DNA from 3 places in the Rhizobium sp. 1399 genome. Region 1 is predicted to be linked to each of the others. Evidence: predicted binding sites of a transcription regulator. Region 1 holds the regulator's gene; each other region holds the start of a gene.

Evidence for each region. Region 1 encodes LexA, which represses DNA repair genes until DNA is damaged. Its sites were predicted from a motif close to TGTTCNNNNTGTGTTCNG; they were not measured.
Region 2: J2X71_RS03390 (ATP-dependent helicase) is a predicted target of LexA. The motif match lies at 2,828-2,845, and genes of this name have one in related genera.
Region 3: J2X71_RS15895 (DUF5680 domain-containing protein) is a predicted target of LexA. The motif match lies at 4,892-4,909, and genes of this name have one in related genera.

What each region holds. Positions count from the first base shown of each region.
Region 1 covers NZ_JAVDSU010000018.1:38,234-45,224, forward strand. Annotated here, with positions in the region: gene gltA (citrate synthase) at 1-427, opposite strand, end outside; gene J2X71_RS34270 (ComEC/Rec2 family competence protein) at 718-3,144, shown strand; gene lexA (transcriptional repressor LexA) at 3,125-3,850, opposite strand; gene J2X71_RS34280 (VOC family protein) at 4,046-4,933, shown strand; gene kdsA (3-deoxy-8-phosphooctulonate synthase) at 4,930-5,778, shown strand; gene J2X71_RS34290 (methyl-accepting chemotaxis protein) at 5,792-6,991, opposite strand, start outside.
Region 2 covers NZ_JAVDSU010000001.1:639,016-646,006, forward strand. Annotated here, with positions in the region: gene murA (UDP-N-acetylglucosamine 1-carboxyvinyltransferase) at 1-556, opposite strand, end outside; gene J2X71_RS03360 (hypothetical protein) at 673-882, opposite strand; tRNA gene J2X71_RS03365 (tRNA-Thr) at 1,037-1,111, shown strand; gene J2X71_RS03370 (DUF982 domain-containing protein) at 1,261-1,503, shown strand; gene J2X71_RS03375 (hypothetical protein) at 1,739-2,002, opposite strand; gene J2X71_RS03380 (BON domain-containing protein) at 2,085-2,348, opposite strand; gene J2X71_RS03385 (hypothetical protein) at 2,507-2,785, shown strand; gene J2X71_RS03390 (ATP-dependent helicase) at 2,900-4,960, shown strand; gene J2X71_RS03395 (enoyl-CoA hydratase/isomerase family protein) at 4,982-6,043, opposite strand; gene J2X71_RS03400 (EAL domain-containing protein) at 6,111-6,991, opposite strand, start outside.
Region 3 covers NZ_JAVDSU010000004.1:311,045-318,035, forward strand. Annotated here, with positions in the region: gene mce (methylmalonyl-CoA epimerase) at 1-9, shown strand, start outside; gene J2X71_RS15870 (DUF1467 family protein) at 120-395, shown strand; gene J2X71_RS15875 (hypothetical protein) at 711-989, opposite strand; gene proS (proline--tRNA ligase) at 988-2,310, shown strand; gene J2X71_RS15885 (lipoprotein-releasing ABC transporter permease subunit) at 2,327-3,631, shown strand; gene J2X71_RS15890 (ABC transporter ATP-binding protein) at 3,683-4,366, shown strand; gene J2X71_RS15895 (DUF5680 domain-containing protein) at 4,370-4,831, opposite strand; gene dnaE (DNA polymerase III subunit alpha) at 5,145-6,991, shown strand, end outside.

The DNA of each region.
Region 1 (6,991 bases):
AAAGCGCGCCGACGCAGCCGCACATGACGGCCATCGGATGGGCGTCGCGACGGAAGCCGGTGAAGAAGCGGCTCATCTGCTCATGCACCATGGTGTGGTGCGTGACACGATAGTCGAAGTCCTTCTTCTGGGCGGCGGTTGGCAATTCGCCGTAGAGCAGCAGGTAGCAGGCTTCCAGGAAGTCGCCATGCTCGGCAAGCTGCTCGATCGGGTAGCCGCGATGCAGCAGAACGCCTTCGTCGCCGTCGATATAGGTGATCTTCGATTCACAGGATGCAGTCGACGTAAACCCGGGATCGTAGGTGAAGGAAGCCGTGTTCTTGTAGAGGGCACCGATGTCGATGACGTCGGGTCCAACCGTGCCTTTTCGCACGGCGAGATCGACTGATTTGTCACCGATTTTGATTGTAGCGCTTTGATCCGTCATGCTGATCCTCCGGGGTGGCGGTGGCGCCGCAAAAGCGCCATAAGGGTTAAGCGTCCTAAGCGATAGCTATATGATCGCGAAGCTAATGCCAAGTTACCGTGATGCCATTTTGTGCATCGCGGCATCATCTTTTAGGCAGTGCAGCGATGAGCTAAATGCATATCAGAACACCATGATTTGACTGGACTTTTTGCTCCCGCGAATTTTCGTCTTATTTCAATCGATTATTGTTTGCTCGTTTTGATTTCAGGTTGCATTCTGCCGGTATCCGGGGGCGGGTCCAGGCGATTATGGCAGGGTTAGAGACAAGAGAACGACAAGAGCAATCCATTGATGAAAAGATGGATTTTGCTGGCATTGCCCCGCGCGCCATTGTGACGCAATCGGCTCGGACCCAGGTTGCGATCCCATTTCGATGGCGATTGGTGACTGTTGCGAACCGATACGTCGGGTCGTCGATGCGTATGGCCACCGAAGAGGCCGGCCACGGTCTCCTCATCCTCTTCTCTCCGGTCTTCCTTGGTGCAGGTGCCGCGACCTGGTTTCTTGCGGCCTCGGACTTTCCGGCCGTGTCGCTCGGTCTCTGCCTGCTTGTTCTCCTTATTGCCGTTGCGCTCTGCGGTTATGCCCGGACGAAACTGCAGGCGACGCTGCTTGCTCTACTTCTTTTTGCCGGTGGAATGCTCTCCGCGCAGATCGAAACATGGCGGGCAAAGACCCTGATCCTCGATTCAGCCGTAACGACAACGGTGACCGGCCGGATCGAACGCCGAGAAGGCGATGGCCAAGGGCGCTGGCGTTATATTCTTGACGTCACCGGTACGGATGCTCCTGAGATCAAGCGTCCGCCCGAACGCATCTCCGTGCTGGTCCGCGGAGCCACCCAGCCGTTCGAACTCGGCGACGTCATCGAGGGCAGGGCGCGTCTCACGCCTCCGGCGGGACCGGCGCTCCCCCACCTCAATGATTTTGCCTTCAGTGCCTATTTTAACGGCATTGGTGCCAACGGCTTCTTCTACGGAGCACCGAAGAGGGTTGCGGAACAGCCGGAGCGAGCGAGTTTGGTCGGTGAGGCCATTCTGGAGTCGCTCTACCGCCTGAGAAGCGGCATCGGCGATCGGATCCGCTCCACACTACCAGGCGACACCGGCGCCTTTGCCGCCTCCCTTGTCACGGACGAGAGACGGGCGATCTCGGATGAAACGACGGAGGCGCTGCGGCAGTCCGGCCTTGCGCATATCATCGCGATCTCCGGCCTCAACATGGCGCTTTCCGCTGGCATCTTCTTTGTCGGGCTGCGCGTCATTCTCAGCCTTTTTCCCGGCATTGCCCAGGCGTGGCCAACCAAGAAGATCGCGGCGGCCGGTGCGCTTGCTGCGGTGACGGCCTACTATTTGATCTCGGGTTTTGCCGTTTCCGCCGAACGTGCCTTCATCATGATGGCGATTATGCTGGTTGCGGTCTTCTTCGACCGGCCGTCGATCAGTCTCAGAAACGTGGCGCTATCCGCTCTCGTGATCCTCGCGGTCTCGCCATCGGAGGTGCTGGGGCCGAGTTTCCAGATGTCCTTTGCCGCAACACTTGCACTGGTCGCCGGCTACGACCTCTGGAAGGGGCGGCCGATGCGGGAGAATGCCTTTGCCAAGCTGCCGATCATGAAGCCCTTCTTCATGGTTGGTGGCTTCTTCGGTGGCGTTTTCCTGACGTCGCTGATCGGTGGTTTCTCGACGGCGCTGTTTTCGATCGAGCATTTCCACCGGCTGACTGCCTATGGCCTGCCGGCAAATCTCGCGGCCATGCCGGTCATCACCTTCATCGTCATGCCGGCCGGGATGCTGGCAATGCTGCTGATGCCGTTTGGTCTGGACGGCTGGCTATGGCCGGTGGCAGGCTTCGGGCTTGATCTGGTGATCACCATCGCAAAGGCAGTAGCGGGGTGGGGCGGCAACATAGATGTAGGCCGCTTGCCCGGCTGGTATTTCCCGACCGCCGTTTTCGGATTTCTGCTGCTGACCCTGCTCAGAACCCGGCTGCGGCACATGGGAACGGCAATTGTCGCGGTCTCGACGCTCGCTGTTGTTCTTCTTCCATCGGAGGCGATGCCCGATATCGCTATCTCCGAAGATGGCGGCCTGGTCGCTATAGTCGATGGAGAGGCGATGGCTTCGAACCGTGAAAAGCCGCCCGCCTTCATCTTCGAACAATGGCAGAGGGCCCTTGCCGTCGAAGAGCATCAGAAGCCGGTTATGCTTCAAGCTGCCAAGGCGCCCACTGCGCCTGATGGTCAAAGACTGCAACTGTCACCCGACCAACAGAATGAAGCCAGAGAGGCAATGAGACAGGCAGTCGCCATTAGCCCGCCGTCACGCTTCTCCTGCCTGAAGGGCGCCTGGTGCACCACTTTGCTCGTCAATGGGAAGAAACTGACCGTCATCGAAAATGCTGCCTATCTCGGACCAGCCTGCGATACGGCCGACATTGTCGTGACCCCCGTCCGATTGCGCTTCGACCGCTGTCGTTCCGGCGCGCTGCTCTTTACCGGCGAGACGCTGCGCAAGACAGGTTCTGTCGAACTTCGATTCACCGATAAGGGAGTTGAGGTCGCAACCGCATTCGACACATTGGGGCGACCCTGGATGCGCCACCGCGCCTATGATTGGCGCAGTAACACATTCGCAGACGCCAATCTGTCACCGGTCAGTGATAGCGGCGAATGAGGCCGACGAGCTTGCCCTGGACCTTGACGCGATCCGGCGGAAAGATGCGGGTCTCGTAAGCAGGGTTTGCTGCCTCGAGCGCAATCGATGCGCCCTTGCGGCGGAAACGCTTGAGCGTTGCTTCCTCGTCATCGACGAGCGCGACGACGATATCACCCGGATTGGCTGTGCTGCCATTGCGGATGATGACCGTGTCGCCATCGAAGATGCCGGCTTCGATCATCGAGTCGCCGCGAACTTCCAGCGCATAATGTTCACCGGAGCCAAGCATATCGGCGGGAACGGTGATGTCATGCGTATTGTTCTGGATTGCCGAGATCGGAACACCGGCGGCGATGCGGCCCATGACAGGAACGGAGACCGCATTGCCGTTATCGGCAGCGGGTGCTGGCTTCGCCGAGGCAGGAGGCGCCACGGGCTGGGGCTTGCCGAGGCTGCCCTCGATGACGCTCGGTGAAAAGCCGCGCCGAGGCTGCAGGCTTGGGCTGTAGGCTTCCGGCAGTTTGATGACTTCGAGCGCGCGCGCCCGGTTCGGAAGCCGGCGAATGAAGCCGCGTTCTTCGAGCGCCGTGATCAGCCGGTGAATACCGGATTTCGAGGCCAGATCCAGTGCGTCCTTCATCTCGTCGAAAGACGGTGGAACGCCTGACTCCTTCATCCTTTCATGAATGAAAAGAAGGAGTTCCTGTTGTTTGCGCGTGAGCATGGCGTCTCCCCAGTCTTGAAACAAATCCAGAACGGACACTATATGTTCCATATGTGTTCCGCAAGTAGCTAAATTTTCGTAAAACTTCTGTTCAATCTGTCGAGAATTTGATTTTTATCGCCCTTAGGCCTGTCTGGCCTTGTTTCACGAGACCTGCTGAAGCACATCTCCTTGTCACTGCTGGGAGAAGAACCGATGAGCCAAGACACGCTTCCGATCGATCATCTCGTTTTGCCGGTTACCGATATCGACCTAGCCCGCGAAAGGCTGGGCAAGCTGGGCTTTACCGTCGCGCCTGATGCCCGCCATCCCTTCGGCACGGAGAATGCCTGTGTTTTCTTTGCCGACAAAACCTATATCGAGCCGCTCGGTGTCGCGAGCGTCGAGGAGAGCGAGGTGACGGCACGTGAGGGCAATGTCTTCACGGCTCGCGATCAGGCTTTCCGCTTCCGCTGCGGCAGCGAGGGACTGTCCGCCATCGCCTTCGCCACCGCGGATGCAAAGCACGAACATGCTCGATTCGTGAAGGGCAGCATCAGTGCCGGTTCTGTGCTGCAGTTCGAACGCCCTGTGAAAATGCCGGATGGCACGGAGAGCATTGCCGGCTTCCGGCTCGCCTTCGCTGCCGACCTCCGGGCACCGGATTTCTTTCTCTTCGCTGTCGAGCGCATCAACCCGCTTCCTGCCGACCGCAACGTGCTGGAGACCCACGCCAATGGCGTGACAGGCATTGCCGAGATCGCGCTCGCAGCCCCCGAGCCGACAGCCTTCGGCGACTTCGTTCGCTCGGCGGCAAAAGCCGCTTCTGCTGGCGATACGAGTTTCGGGCTGGAGGTGCTTACCGGAAACGCAAAGATCAGCCTGATGACCCCGCAGGGGCTGGAGGCCTATTTCGATCTGGCGACGCCGGATATCGATCGCGGCCTGCGCGGCCGGGCAATCCTCTTTGCGGTTGGCGATCTGGCCGTGACAGAAGCGCATTTGGCTGCTAACGGGGTGACCTATACACGCAAGGGCAACCGTATTCTGGTGAAGCCCGCGCCCGGTCAGGGCGTGCTCTTCGCTTTCGAGGAAACATCATGAGCTCTACTACGAACTCCGTTGTGACGGTCGGCGAAGGCGCCGGCAAGGTCACCTTCTCCAATGCTGCACGTCTGTCGCTGATTGCCGGCGCTTGCGAAATGGAAAGTCGCGACCATGCGTTCATGGTTGCCGGCACGTTGAAGGAACTGTGCACCAAGCTCGGCATCGGGCTCGTCTATAAGACCTCGTTCGACAAGGCGAACCGCTCTTCCCTGTCGAGCAAACGCGGTGTCGGCCTTGAGAAGGGGCTGGAGGTTTTTGCCGATCTAAAGAAGGAACTCGGCATTCCGGTTCTGACCGACATCCACACTGAAGAACAGTGCGCTGAAGTGGGCAAGGTTGTCGACATCCTGCAGATACCGGCCTTCCTGTCTCGTCAGACGGATCTCCTGGTGGCTGCGGCAAAGACCGGCCGCGTTATCAACGTCAAGAAGGGCCAGTTCCTGGCGCCCTGGGACATGAAGAACGTGCTCGGCAAGCTCAATCAGAGCGGCAATCCGAACATCTTGCTGTGCGAGCGCGGCGCTTCCTTCGGTTATAATACGCTGGTCTCCGACATGCGTTCCCTGCCGATCATGGCAGCAACCGGCGCCCCCGTTATTTTCGACGCCACGCATTCAGTCCAGCAGCCCGGCGGGCAGGGGGGAACCTCCGGCGGAGAGCGGCAGTTCGTGGAGACGCTGGCCCGTGCAGCCGTGGCCGTCGGCGTCGCCGGGGTCTTTATCGAAACCCATCAGGATCCGGATAACGCGCCCTGCGACGGGCCGAACATGGTCTATCTCAAGGACATGCCACGGCTTCTCGAGAAGCTTCTCGCCTTCGACGCGATCGCCAAGGCCGCCTGAACGACAGGCAGCATCAGGCTGCCGCGCGGGGCGGGCGCCTTTCCTCCAATGCGAAGCGGGAGAGCATGCGCCCGAGATGGGACGCCTCGTTGCCGAGTTCCTGGCAGGCGGCGTTCGTCTCCTCGACCATCGCCGCATTCTGCTGTGTCACCTGATCCATACGGTTGACGGCAGCGTTGACCTCGACGAGCGCGACCGACTGTTCCGAAGACGAGCGCACGATCGCTTCGATTAGTGCCGTCACCTGCAGCACCTGGCGGTCGATATCGCCGAGTGCCTCGCCGGTGCGGTTGACAAGTGCCACGCCTGCGGAAACCTGCCGCGACGACGTCTCGACGAGAAGCTTGATCTCCTTGGCGAGATTGGCGGAGCGGCCGGCGAGCTCGCGGACTTCCTGAGCTACGACGGCAAAGCCTTTCCCTGCGTCTCCGGCGCGTGCTGCCTCGACGCCCGCGTTGAGCGCCAAAAGATTGGTCTGAAAGGCGATCTCATCGATGGCGTTGATAATATCGCCGATCCTGACCGCTGATTCCTCGATCTTCTCCATGGCGGTCACCGCTTCGCAAACAATCTCGGCGGAACGTGCCGCACTCTCCTTCGTTGCCGACATCATCGCATTGGCTTCCTGGGCTCGCTCCGATGAGGTCTTCACCGTGACCGTGATCTGATCCAGCGCCGAAGCCGCCTGTTCGAGCGAGGCGGCCTGGTTCTCGGTGCGCTGTGCCAGATCATTGGTGCTAAGTGCGATTTCGCGCGAACTGTCGCCGACCGTATTCGTGGCGGCATAAATGTCCTTCATGGCATCGGAAAGAATGATGATGCTGGTATTGAAGGTCTCGCGAAGCTTTTCATAAGTGTTGGCGAACTGCTCGTTGAGACGCACGGTCAGGTCGCCGCGCGAAAGCCGCTCCAGGCCGGCACTCAGGCTTTCGATGACGCGCTGGCGTGTGGCATTCTCCACGCTCTTCGATGCGTCGAGTTCGGCATTGCGGCGCATCTGTGCCTGCCGTTCCTCGTCCTGGTGCGCGCGGATGGCGTTCCGTTCTTCTGCCGATTCGCGAAAGACCGTGACCGCGCGCGCCATTTCTCCGATTTCGTCGGATCGTCTGACATAGGGAACTTCGCGGGAATAGTCGCCGCTCGCGAGGACCGCCATGTAGTCGCGCATCGCCGATAGCGGCACGATCGCGCGCCGGCGGAACATGTAGAGCCC
Region 2 (6,991 bases), on a different contig from region 1:
TTGCCGCCATCATCAGCACATGCGTGGCGCCAACGGATACCTTCGGGAAGGTATAATGTGTGCCAATGAGGCCGCCCTGCGGTGCCTTGGCGTTGATATAACCGCCATCGATTTCCATCGTCGCGCCGAGCGCGGTCAGACCGTCGATGAAGAGATCGACCGGACGCGTGCCGATCGCGCAGCCGCCCGGCAGCGAAACGCGGCAATGACCTTCGCGGGCCAGGAGCGGACCGATGACCCAGAAGGAAGCACGCATCTTCGAGACCAGTTCGTAGGGAGCGGTCGTATCGACGATGGTACGGCAGGTGAAATGGATCGTGCGGGCGTAGGAATCTTCCTGACGCTCGCGACGGCCGTTGACGGCGACATCGACGCCGTGATTGCCGAGGATGCGCATCAGCAATTCGACATCGGCAAGGTGGGGCACGTTTTCGAGCGTCAGCGTATCGCTCGTCAGCAGCGAGGCGATCATCAGCGGCAGCGCGGCATTCTTGGCGCCGGAAATCGGAATGATGCCGTTAAGCTCATTGCCGCCGACAATTCTGATACGATCCATGTGCACTTACGGGCGAGGCCCGCCTTTCCTCAAAAGTTTTGCCTGTGGGGGCAAGGCAAGAAGTGGGGGTCTTTAGAGCAAATCCCCGCACGCTTCAATTCGTCGCGGACCGAACATTACGATTCGTCCATTTTTGCGGCAGGCATTTTTGCGGCGGGCAGCCCATTCGTCTCGTCCGCCTGGCCGGATCGGCGCGCGCGCACTTGCTGTTTGCGTCTTGAAAGATTTTCTCTCAGCTTTTCGGCAGCCCGTTCGCGGCGCAATGCCGCTTGGGCTTCCATGGCCGCTTTCCGGCTCTGCCGGGCCTTCTCAGTCTCTTCGTTCATCCCCCAGAACTACCCGAATTCGCGCCATTCCAAAAGTGGGCGGGACGTTATTCCCAGATAAGTTGGAATTTGCGGCTTGCACTCCTGCCGAAGCTGTGGCAATAGCCGCCCCGTTCACGCGAATTGAGCGTTTCCGCTTCTCGCGTCTGGTCCTGCTGCCGTAGCTCAGTGGTAGAGCACACCCTTGGTAAGGGTGAGGTCGGTGGTTCAATCCCACTCGGCAGCACCAGTTTTCTCCTTTAGCATTATCCCCCGCGCCAATCGGCGCCATTGCTGCCGGCAAAAATCTCGCTAGAATATTAGCATTCTGAATGCCTTTGCGGAGGAACCCGAAGGCTTCATTCAATGTTTCTATCGAGACATGCTGGAGGAGCGTCGATGGCAACTGAACGATGGAATAGTCCGATCAAGGTAGGTTTCGAAGAGGCGGGAGCACGCACGGTTAACGGACCGTTTGACGCGCTGACCTGCCTGACCGATCTCTGGCCTGCCGTACGCGGACTGAAATATCTCAAGGCACGCAGCGCCTGCCGCGCCGCACTCGATGGAAGAAAGACCGTCGAAGAGGCCCGCGCGGAGTTTATGGCGGCGGCCGAGGAAGCAAAGCTTAAAGTGCATTAAGCTTTCGGCGGCGGTATTGGACAATAAAAGTCCGATCTGTTCCGAAACGAAGCAATGCTTAATTTTCACTTAACCCTGCCCGGAGCTCGCGCAGGGCTTTGTCTCGAAAGACATTGCGCCATTCATCTGTTCATCAATAGAACGACGCCAGCCATCATGATGATGGTTAGAGGCTCGTCACCTTCTGCGGGAGACTGCAGACGAGCCTCGTTCGAAAGAAACTTCGAATATTCTATCAGCAATCCGAAGTATCCTCATCCTCCACCTGAATATATCCTACACCGATGATTGTGCCATCTGCGGCACGGATGAAGGACGGCAGGTAATGCGGTTCGGCGGGCTTGCAGACGGCGGCGCTGGTATATTCGTTCAGCGCTATTTCGTCTTTCGGCAGCGCCGAATAGTTCATATCGGTTTCGAGTGAGGCATGGGCGGAGCCGGCAAAAGCGCCGCATCCCAGAAGCAGAGCTGCGGCCCACAGGCGTATCAGCGTTTGCATTATTGTCTCCCGTATTGAAATCAGCTTTTCAACACGCGGGACAGGGAGTTGGTTCCTTGGAAATTCCTGTGCTGATCGTGATTTATCTCACCAGCAGGCGGCAATGCACGTAACCGCTTCCGACAATGTCCTCGGCGATTGCCAATGCCCGCTCGCTATCACCCCATTGGCTCACGAAACCTTCGAGAATGACGGTGGGGCCGATGGTGGAGACGATGATTTCGGTCGCATCGAGATCGGCTGCGGCGTGCAGGGCGCTTTCCACGGACGCGCGCATGGCGGCCGTGTTGTGGCCCTTCATCCAGGCTTCCTCGTGGGGTGGCGAGCCGTGAAACCGCAGCACCATGACCGTTCCTGACATTACCTAATAGGGGTTAACGCAAGAAGACGACGTTTGTTGCCATACGCAGCCGGCTGGATGCATAGTCGCCGTGATGGTGGTGCTCCGATACTCCTGTCCCCGTCGGCAGAAGCCCCATGCAATTGCGGCCGAGGAAAATGTTGATGAAAGCGCTTGTGTCTGCCCTGCTTGCTACGACCCTTTTGGCTGTACCCTTGCTGGCCGGCTGCTCCGCCGCGGACGCGCCTGCGCTGGAACCCATTCCCGGCAGCATCACCTATGGCGGGCAGCCGCGCACGAAGCTGACGAAATCGCCGATCGGCAGCGCCGTCCACAACGACTTCTACGATCAGCAGGGCCAGCGCGTCTACGAAACCTATATTCTCCAGCCCGACCGCAGCCTGAAGCTGGTGCGGCGCCAGATCGTGCCGGACTTTCCGTAATAGTGCATGGCGACCCGCGCCTGCTTGACAGTGGCGCCAATCGAGAACATCCAAGGAACATCTGATTTTATTCGCGGGCGTTGATTCTCCCGCGAAGCCTAACCGGACGGCTGGATGTATCTCGAAAGACTCAATCCCCAGCAGCGCATGGCCGTGGAGCACGGCACACTCACAGACGGCAGCCATGTGGCCGGGCCGCTGTTGGTCATCGCCGGGGCCGGATCAGGCAAGACCAATACGCTCGCGCATCGTGTTGCACACCTCATTCTCAAGGGTGCGGATCCGCGCCGTATCCTGCTGATGACCTTTTCCCGCCGGGCGGCAGCCGAAATGGGCCGGCGCGTCGAGCGTATCTGCGGCGAGGTTCTCGGCAAGAATTCCGGCATCATGGCGGATGCGCTCGCCTGGAGCGGCACGTTTCACGGCATCGGCGCGCGGCTCTTGCGCGACTATGCCGAACAGATCGGCATCGACCCGGCCTTCTCCATTCATGACCGGGAAGACAGCGCCGACCTGATGAACCTCGTGCGCCACGATCTCGGCTTCTCCAAGACGGAAAGCCGGTTTCCGACGAAGGGCACCTGCCTTGCCATCTATTCCCGTGCCGTAAACTCCGAAACGGAACTGCCGCTGGTGCTGCGCGACGCCTTCCCCTGGTGCGCCACCTGGGAAAAGCAGCTTCGTGAGCTTTTTGCCTGTTACGTCGAGTCGAAACAGAGCCAGAATGTGCTCGATTACGACGACCTGCTGCTCTACTGGGCACAGATGGTGGCCGAACCCATGATCGCCGAGGATATTGGCAGCCGCTTCGACCATGTGCTGGTCGACGAGTATCAGGACACCAACAGGCTTCAGTCTTCGATCCTGCTTGCCCTCAAGCCTGATGGCCAGGGCCTGACCGTTGTCGGCGACGATGCGCAGTCGATCTATTCCTTCCGCGCAGCCACAGTGCGCAACATTCTCGATTTTCCGGCGTCCTTCAGCCCGGCTGCCAATATCGTCACGCTCGACCGCAACTACCGGTCGACGCAGCCGATTCTTGCCGCCGCCAACGCGGTGATCGATCTTGCTTCCGAGCGTTTCACCAAGAACCTCTGGACGGAGCGGGAATCGCCGGAACGGCCACGGCTGGTGACGGTGCGCGACGAGAACGATCAGGCGCGCTACGTGGCCGACAAGGTTCTCGACAACCGCGAGGAGGGCGTGAAGCTGAAAAGCCAGGCCGTGCTCTTCCGCGCCTCGCATCACAGCGGCCCACTTGAGGTGGAACTTACCCGCCGCAACATTCCTTTCGTGAAGTTTGGTGGGCTGAAATTCCTCGACAGTGCGCATGTGAAGGACATGCTGGCAGCGCTGCGCTTTGCCCAGAACCCGCGCGACCGTGTGGCTGGTTTCCGCTTGATGCAGATCCTTCCGGGTGTTGGCCCGTCCACCGCGCAGAAGGTGCTGGACCAGATGGCTGACGATGCAAGCCCGATCGCAGCGCTTGCCGTCATGCCCGCACCGCCGCGCTCGGGCGAGGAATGGACCTCCTTCGTTTCCACCATGCAGGAGCTGAAGACCGGCAAGGCTGGCTGGCCGGCCGAGATCGAGCTGGTACGGCGATGGTATGAGCCGCATCTGGAACGGCTGCATGAGGATGCGAGCGCGCGGCTTGCCGATCTCGTGCAACTCGAGCAGATCGCCGGTGGTTATGCCTCGCGTGAGCGATTCCTGACGGAGCTCACACTCGATCCGCCCGATGCGACTTCGGATCAGGCAGGCGTGCCGCTGCTCGACGAGGACTATCTCATCCTCTCGACCATCCATTCGGCCAAGGGGCAGGAATGGACCAAGGTCTTCATGCTGAACGTCATTGACGGCTGCATCCCTTCAGATCTCGCAGTCGGCACGACGGCAGAAATCGAGGAGGAGCGGCGATTGCTCTATGTGGCGATGACCCGCGCCAAGGACAGTCTCGATCTCGTCGTGCCGCAGCGCTTCTTCACTTATGGTCAGAATTCGCAGGGCGACCGGCATGTCTATGCGTCGCGCAGCCGCTTCATTCCAGCCACGCTGCTGCAATTCTTCGAGGTCTGCGGCTGGCCGCAGGTCAAGACCGATACGGCAGCCGCCCAGCAGGCGCGGCAAGTGCGTATTGATGTCGGCGCGCGTATGCGCGGCATGTGGCGTTGAAACCTCTCCTGACCAGCAGGGTTAGAGCAAAAGGGGCGGCTTTGCCGGCTCGAAGAAGCGGCCGATCATCTCATCATTGACCAGGGCGATCGTCGGCGGCGACCATTTCGGATTGCGGTCCTTGTCGATGACGGCTGCACGGACGCCCTCGTAGAAATCCGGACCATGCAGGATGTGCATGCAGGCGCCGAGCTCGCGGGCAAGACATTCGCCGAGCGTGCGGCTCTGGCGGCCGGCTCTCAGCAGCCGCAAGGCAAGTTTGAGACTGGTCGGCGAACGTGTGAGCATCACACGGCGGGTTTCGGCAGCGAATTCACCCTCCTCCGCACCCAGTGCGGATGCGATGTCCTCGACGCGGTTGAAGTGAAAAGCACGGTCGATCATCGCGGCATTGGCCTGCAATCTGCCCTCGCCCGGCTGTTCTGAGAGATCGCCTAGCGCTGCGTCCACATCGTCCGACGAACTTCCCGCAGGCAGGTTCGTCAGACGCTGTACCGCCCCTTCGAGACGCGAGGAAAGCATATAGAAATCGGCAAGCCCGGTATGGATCGCATCGGCGGCATTGATATCGAGCCCGGTCAGGGCCATCCACGTACCGCTTTCGCCCGGCGTGCGGGGCAACAGCCATGTGGCGCCGATATCGGGAAAATAGCCGATGCCGGTTTCCGGCATGGCAAGGCGGGTGCGCTCAGTGACGATGCGATGGCGGCCATGGCTGGAAAGGCCGACGCCGCCACCCATGGTGATACCGTCCATCAGCGCCACATAGGGCTTCGGATAGGTGGCGATCCTGTGGTTGAGGCGGAATTCCTCGCGCCAGAAGGTTTCCGCGAGACCATCGCCGGCGCGGCCACTCAGGTGGATGGCGCGGATATCGCCGCCGGCGCAGAAGCCACGCTCGCCTTCACCCATGACGATAATGGTGGCGACGTTTCCGTCGGCGGCGAACTCATCAAGCGCGGCGGTAATCGCGCGCACCATGGGGATCGTCAGGCTGTTCAGCGCCTTTGGGCGGTTCAGCCGGATGAGGCCTGCCGTGCCCCGTCGCTCGACAATGACTTCGCTCTGATTACTGTTATCCATGATCCACCTCGCTCCTGACCCATGAATAAACCGGGTCGGGTCGGGGTTCCAGTGGCTCGCTGATCAATCAGGCCGAGAGGGACTGCGAAACGGCGACATCGCGCCGCACCGCGTAATCGATCGCCAGTTCCAGCGGCAGCGGCCGCGAGAAATAATAGCCCTGCGCCAATCTTACGCCGATGCCTTTCAGTGACTCGGCCACATCCTCGCTTTCGACACCCTCGGCCACGGAGGCGATGCCGAGGTTCTGGCAGAGATTGGCGACAGAGCGCGTGATGTTCATGCAGCGCGCATCGCGATCGAAATTCATCACAAAGGCCTTGTCGATCTTCAGCTTGTCGAAGGCCAGGCGATGGATGTGGCTCAAGCTCGAATAGCCCGTGCCGAAATCGTCAAGCGCAATCGAGATGCCGGCTGCACGCAGCATGCCGATCACCTGATCGGCAGTGTCGAAGTCGGACAGGAGTGCCGTCTCGGTGATCTCGAACTCGATACGTTTCGGATCGACGCCGGCGCGGCTGATCATCGCGAGCAATGCCATCGATGTTTCATGATCGCAGATGTCGCGGGCCGACAGGTTGAAGGAGACGCGCAGATGCGCCGGCATGATCTTCAGTGCGTCGAGCGCCTGGCAGAAGAGAATGCGTGTCATGCGGCCGATCACCGCCGTGCGTTCGGCGGCCGGAATGAAGGCATCCGGACTGATGCGGCCGAAGCGGGCGCTATCCCAGCGCGCAAGGGCCTCAAAACCGACGACGCGGCCGCTGCGCAGCTCCACGATCGGCTGATATTCGAGCTTCAACTCCTTGGCGAAATTGTCAGCCTGCAGCTCCAGCTCGATCAGATAGCGTTGCGTCAGGATCTTTTCGTGTTCCGGAGAGAAGAATTCCACACCGCCGATGCGCTTGCTCTTGACCTGGTAGAGAGCGAAATCCGCTTTCTCGTAGA
Region 3 (6,991 bases), on a different contig from region 1:
CAGGTCTGAAGCTCTGCGTCAGAGTGACCTAAACTGTTCACCGCCTTTGAACTCGCGGCCATTCCGCCTTATAAGCAGCCAAAACCTGCCGCCAAGGCACCATATCGACGGGAACCAAGATGTTTCAGGCCTTCCTCCAGGGATTCGCAGTCTATTTCATCATCTGGTGGATCACGCTTTTTGCCGTGCTGCCGATCGGCCTGCGCACCCAGGCGGACGATAATGATGTTGTGCTGGGCACCGCGCCGAGCGCCCCGACCCGTTTTCGTCCGGTTTTTGTTTTTTCGCTGACGACGTTCATTTCAGGTGCAATTTACGGCTTCTGGTATATCTGCTCGACCTATTTCGGTCTCGGCTTCGATGCACTTCCACAAATAGGGCCTAGCTTCTATTAGGAATGGCTTTTGCTCAATCTTTGAGCAGATGTAAATGCAACCGCGAAAAATCTGTCATACGGACGTCACGCAAGTGAGGCAAAGAGCTTGCGTAACGGAAGACGAGCTTACTTGACGAAAGGCGAGCTTGATTTTTCAGGAATGGTGGAAGCCGAAAAAGCAAAAAAAAACAAGGCTAAAAGCCTTGTTTTAATTATCGCGTGATCCTTAACCGTTACCGGGGCAGCGACGAGCGCGCCTAAGATCTGATCCTCCCAAGACTTGACCGCGAGTTCGACAAGAATTTAACCTTCCTGCCTGTTTTGTGAGCTAAAGCTAGCTCAAAGATTGTGCTTTGTCATTAGCTTTTTTTGCATTTTTGCTACACTCACGCAAAATTTTTCTGTTGACAAGATTTGCCTTCAAGCCCTTATAAATACGCGCTTTTTCGCGCCTGCTCAATTTGTGGGCGCTAACATGCGTCTGCGGGAGGCAGCTGGCACCGGTCGCGGGTTTCCTTCCTGCCGCGAAGCGGCTATGAACGCTCCCATCTTTAACAAATGCCGTCGATTCCGCTTGGGTAAGCGGCGTCTCAACTGTACCGGAATCCGCCATGCGTCTGTCCCGCTTTTTCATACCCATCCTGAAGGAAAACCCCAAGGAGGCGGAAATCGTCTCTCACCGGCTGATGCTGCGCTCCGGCATGGTGCGCCAGCAGTCGCAGGGCATCTATTCCTGGCTGCCGCTCGGCAAGAAGGTGCTGGACAAGGTCAACAACATCATCCGCGAGGAGCAGAACCGCGCCGGCGCCATCGAGCTTCTGATGCCGACGCTGCAGTCGGCCGAGCTCTGGCAGGAGAGTGGCCGTTACGACGCCTATGGCAAGGAGATGCTGCGCATCAAGGACCGTCAGGACCGTCCGATGCTCTACGGCCCGACCAACGAAGAAGTGATCACGGATATCTTCCGTTCCTCCGTGAAGTCCTACAAGGACCTGCCGCTCAATCTCTATCATATCCAGCTGAAATTCCGTGACGAGATCCGTCCGCGCTTCGGCACCATGCGCTCGCGCGAATTCATGATGAAGGACGCTTACTCCTTTGACTTGACGCGCGAAGGTGCGGAACATTCCTACAACAAGATGTTCACCGCCTATCTGCGCACCTTCGATCGTCTCGGCCTGCGCGCCATTCCGATGCGCGCCGACACCGGCCCGATCGGCGGCGATCTCAGCCATGAATTCATCATCCTCGCCGACACCGGCGAGTCCGAGGTTTTCTGCCATAAGGATTTCGTCAATTTCGACATTCCCGTGGAAAATACGGATTTCGACAGCGTCGACGGCCTGAAGTCGATTTTCGACAAGTGGACGTCGCTTTATGCCGCGACCTCCGAGATGCATGACGAGGCGGCCTTCAACGCCATTCCGGAGGGCGAGCGTCTTTCTGCGCGCGGCATCGAAGTCGGTCATATTTTCTACTTCGGTACCAGGTATTCCGAGCCGATGGGCGCGAAGGTGCAAGGTCCCGATGGCAAGGAACATACCGTTCACATGGGTTCCTACGGTATCGGCCCGACACGCCTTGTTCCCGCCATCATCGAAGCATCGCATGATGAGAACGGAATCATCTGGCCGGAGTCGGTCGCGCCCTTCGATGTCGTGGTCATCAACATGAAGGCCGGCGACGAGGCCTGCGACGGCACCTGCGAGCTGATCTGCGCGGCGCTGACCAAGGCCGGCAAGGATGTGCTCTATGACGACACGGACGACCGTGCCGGCACCAAGTTTGCGACCGCCGACCTGATCGGCGTGCCGTACCAGATCATTGCCGGTCCGCGCGCGGTCGCGAATGGCGAAGTGGAAGTGAAGGACCGCAAGACTGGCGCCCGCGAGACGATGACCATCGAGGCGGCGATCAACAGGTTCGTGGCTTAAGAAAGACGGAGGCGAAATGGCAGAGGCAGCATTGGACCGGAGTTCCAAATCCGGCTTGGGTCCGGCTGGCAAGCCATTTTCCACCTTCGAACGCCTGGTGGCGTGGCGCTATCTGCGCGCCCGCCGCAAGGAGGCCTTCATCTCTGTCATTGCCGGCTTCTCCTTCGTCGGCATCATGCTGGGCGTTGCAACGCTGATCATCGTCATGGCCGTTATGAACGGGTTCCGCACGGAACTCGTCTCCCGCATCCTCGGTATCAACGGCCACATGATCATCCAGCCGGTCGATGGTCCCTTCACCGACTATGCCGACCTCGTGAAGAAATTCGAGGCGGTGCCCGGTATCAAGATGGCGCTGCCGCTGGTCGAGGGCCAGGTGCTGGCTTCCTCGCGGACGGGCGGCAGCACCGGTGCGCTGGTGCGCGGCACGCGCGCCGAAGACCTGACCAAGCTCAAGGCAGTATCCGACAATATCAAGTCCGGCGACATGGTAGGCTTTGCTGCAGGCGACAGCGTTTTGATGGGCACGCGCATGGCCGACCAGCTCGGCCTGCGGGTCGGTGACCTGATTACGCTGACGTCACCGGAAGGTGATGTGACGCCGATGGGCGTCAATCCGCGCATCAAATCCTACAAGATCTCCGGTCTCTTCGAGATCGGCATGTCGGAATACGATTCCTCGATCATCTATATGCCGCTCGAGGAATCGCAGCTTTATTTCAATGCCGACGGGCTGGTGCAGTCGATCGAACTCTTCGTCAATAACCCCGACGATATCGACAATCTGAGGCCCAAGGTGGAGGAGGCGGCCGGTCGGCAGATAGCCATCACCGACTGGCGTCAGCGCAACCAGACCTTCTTTTCCGCCCTGCAGGTCGAGCGCAACGTCATGTTCATGATCCTGACGCTGATCGTGCTCGTCGCAGCGCTCAACATCATCTCCGGCCTCATCATGCTGGTGAAGGACAAGGGCAGCGATATCGCGATCCTGCGTACCATGGGCGCGAGCGCCGGCGCCATCATGCGCATCTTCTTCATGACGGGAGCTGCGATCGGCATCGTCGGCACGATCGCCGGCGTGCTGCTCGGCGTGCTCGTCTGCATCAACATCGAGTCCATCCGCCAGTTCTTCTCCTGGGTCTCTGGCACGGTGCTTTTCGATCCGCAGCTCTACTTCCTGAGCCAGCTTCCGGCGGAAATGGATGTGAGCGAAACGGTTTCAGTCGTCATCATGGCGCTGACGCTCTCTTTCATCGCGACGATCTTCCCCGCCTGGCGCGCCTCCCGCCTCGATCCCGTTCAGGCCCTTCGTTACGAATAAGGCCGTGATCCAAGGTCAAATCCAAGGCCCAATCCAAGGAATGCCGCATTCATGAAACGCAACGTCGTTCTCAAGCTTTCAGGCGTCGCGCGCCACTATGGCCAGGGCGAAACGCTGCTGACCATCCTCAAGGGTGCGGATTTCACCCTGTCGAGCGGTGAGATGGTGGCGCTGGTGGCGCCGTCAGGCACCGGCAAGTCGACGCTGCTGCATGTCGCAGGGCTGCTGGAGCATCCTGACGGCGGCGAGGTAGTGGTCAACGATCGCCCCTGTGATGGCCTTTCCGATGACAAGCGCACGGCCATCCGCCGCGGTGAGATCGGCTTTGTTTATCAGTTCCATCACCTGCTGCCGGAATTCTCGGCGCAGGAGAACATCATGATGCCGCAGCTCATCGCCGGTCTCTCATGGAAGGAAGCGAGCGAACGGGCAAAGATGCTTCTGGACTACATGCGCATCGGCCACCGCGGTACGCATCGCCCGGGCGAGCTTTCCGGCGGCGAGCAGCAGCGCGTGGCAATCGCGCGCGCCGTTGCCAATGCGCCGAGCCTGCTTCTGGCCGACGAGCCGACCGGCAACCTCGACCCGGAAACCGCAAGCTACGTCTTCGATGCTCTGGAAGCGCTGGTTCGCCAGTCCGGCCTTGCCGCGCTGATCGCCACACATAACCACGAGCTCGCCCGGCGCATGGACCGGCGCGTGACGATCTCCGACGGCAAGGTCGTGGATTTCTGATTATCAGGGGACAATCAGCCCGCCGCGATAATCGAGCTCATAGGCCTTCTGACCATCGACAAGGATGAATTCGTGGCCACGGAAATGCGTGCAGTCGCCTTCGCTCGTATCGACATAGCGCCCCAGCGAATGATCGAAGATCATGCCGCCGAGGAAGCGGCCTTGTTTGTAGAGCTGTGACAGCGCGGCGCTAATGATCGTGCCGGCGACAGTTCCGTCGATGATCCCGGGCTCGATGATCCGCCCGAAATAGTTCATCGCCCACACCGGCTTTTCCTCCAGCCACACCACTTCCTGACCGGCAAAATCCGTGCCGCCGAAATAGCTGTCGAGATAGCGCCAGATGCCGCGCTTGTAGCCGAGGTCATGGGCGCCGATCCGATAGGAAGGCTGTGCCTTGGCGCCGGCAACATAAGTCTGCGATTTGGCTTCGACAATGAAGCCGTTGAGTTCCTGCGTGTCCATCGTCCCACTGCTCCGATGTTAACCATGTCCCGCAGAAGCGGGGGGTAAACCTGTTGACAACAGAACATACATGGAACAAATTAAAAACATAAGAGCAAAAGGAGAGCCAAATGACTGACATGATCCGTGATATCGCAGCATTCACCTCCATCGCAATGTTCATCGCCAGCTTCTCGCTGATCGTCATGGCAATGTAAGAATTCAGGGGACCGCATGGCAGCCATGCGGTCCCGAAGCAGGACTTTTTCTGGACAGAATCGCCGACAATGCCGACAATGCGCACTCTTCAGTGAGGCGGTTCGAAAGGCAGATCATGGCGGATGCGGAAAAAGGCGCTGCTGGCGCAGTCGTCGGTGGGAAACCGGGCTTCGTCCATCTGAGGGTCCACTCCGCCTATTCGTTGCTCGAAGGCGCGCTGCCCCTCAAAAAGATCCTCTACAAGGCGTCGGGCGACAGCCAGCCTGCTATTGCCATCACCGATACCAACAATCTTTTCGTCGCCCTGGAATTTTCCCAGAAGGCGCTGGACGACGGTCTGCAGCCGATCATCGGTTGCCAGGTGTCGATCGACATGGAAGATGGCCTAGACACGGAGAAGCGGGGCGGTCAGCAGGCGCTGGTTAAATTGCCTTCGATCGTGCTTCTGTCCGCTACGGATGCGGGTTACGAGCGGCTGGTCGATCTCGTCAGCCGCGCTTATCTCGGCGGCGAGAGCAATCAGGCTGTCCATATCCGTTCCTCCTGGCTGGAGGAAATCGGTACCGAGGGGCTGATCGCTTTGACCGGTGCCTCGACCGGCCCTGTCGACATGCCGCTTAAGGACGGCCATGCTGCTGCGGCAGAGACGCGGCTGCTGGCGCTGAAGCGCCTCTTCGGTGACCGGCTCTATGTCGAACTGCAGCGGCACGGAACCTACGACAAGCGCCACGAACAGAAGATCATCGGCCTTGCCTACAAGCATGATCTGCCGCTGGTGGCGACCAACGAGGCCTTCTTCCCGACACGAGACGATTACGACGCGCATGACGCGCTGATGGCGGTGGCCCACAACGCCATCGTTTCCGACGACAGCCGCTTCCGCCTCTCGCCGGATCACTATCTGAAGAGCCGTGCGGAGATGGAAAAGCTCTTCGCCGATCTGCCTGAGGCGCTGGATAATACCGTCGAGATCGCAAGGCGCTGCTCCTTCATTCTGAAGACCCGCAAGCCGATCCTGCCGCGCTTCACCGGCGCGACCGATGATCCCGAGGAGGCTGAGCGCGCAGAATCGCTCGAACTTCGCCGCCAGGCGGAGGAGGGGCTGGACATGCGCCTTGCCGAGCTTGGAATGTCGGCCGGCTACGAGGAAAAGGATTATCGCGAGCGGCTGGAATTCGAGCTCAGCGTCATCGAGCGAATGAAGTTTCCCGGCTACTTCCTGATCGTTGCGGATTTCATCAAATGGGCCAAGCAGCATGACATTCCCGTCGGCCCCGGCCGCGGCTCGGGTGCGGGTTCGCTCGTCGCCTATGCACTGACGATCACCGACGTCGATCCGCTGCGTTTCTCGCTGCTTTTCGAACGCTTCCTCAATCCGGAACGCGTCTCGATGCCCGACTTCGATATCGACTTCTGCCAGGACCGCCGCGAAGAGGTGATCCGATACGTGCAGCAGAAATATGGTCGCGAGCAGGTGGCGCAGATCATCACCTTCGGTTCGCTGCAGGCGCGTGCCGCGCTGCGCGACGTCGGCCGCGTGCTGGAAATGCCCTACGGCCAGGTCGACAAGATCTGCAAGCTGGTGCCGAACAACCCGGCAAACCCGACGCCGCTTTCCAAGGCGATCGAGGAAGAGCCGAAGCTGCAGGAAGAGGCAGCCAAGGAACCGGTGGTTGCCCGCCTCCTGGATATCGCCCAGAAGATCGAAGGCCTTTACCGCCACGCCTCGACCCACGCCGCCGGCATCGTGATCGGCGACCGCCCGCTGTCGAAGCTCGTGCCGATGTATCGCGATCCGCGTTCCGACATGCCGGTCACCCAGTTCAACATGAAGTGGGTGGAACAGGCCGGTCTCGTGAAGTTCGACTTCCTCGGCCTGAAGACGTTGACCGTGCTCAAGGTCGCTGTCGACTTCTGCAGGAAGCGCGGCATCGAGGTCGATCTTCCGAAGATCCCGCTCGA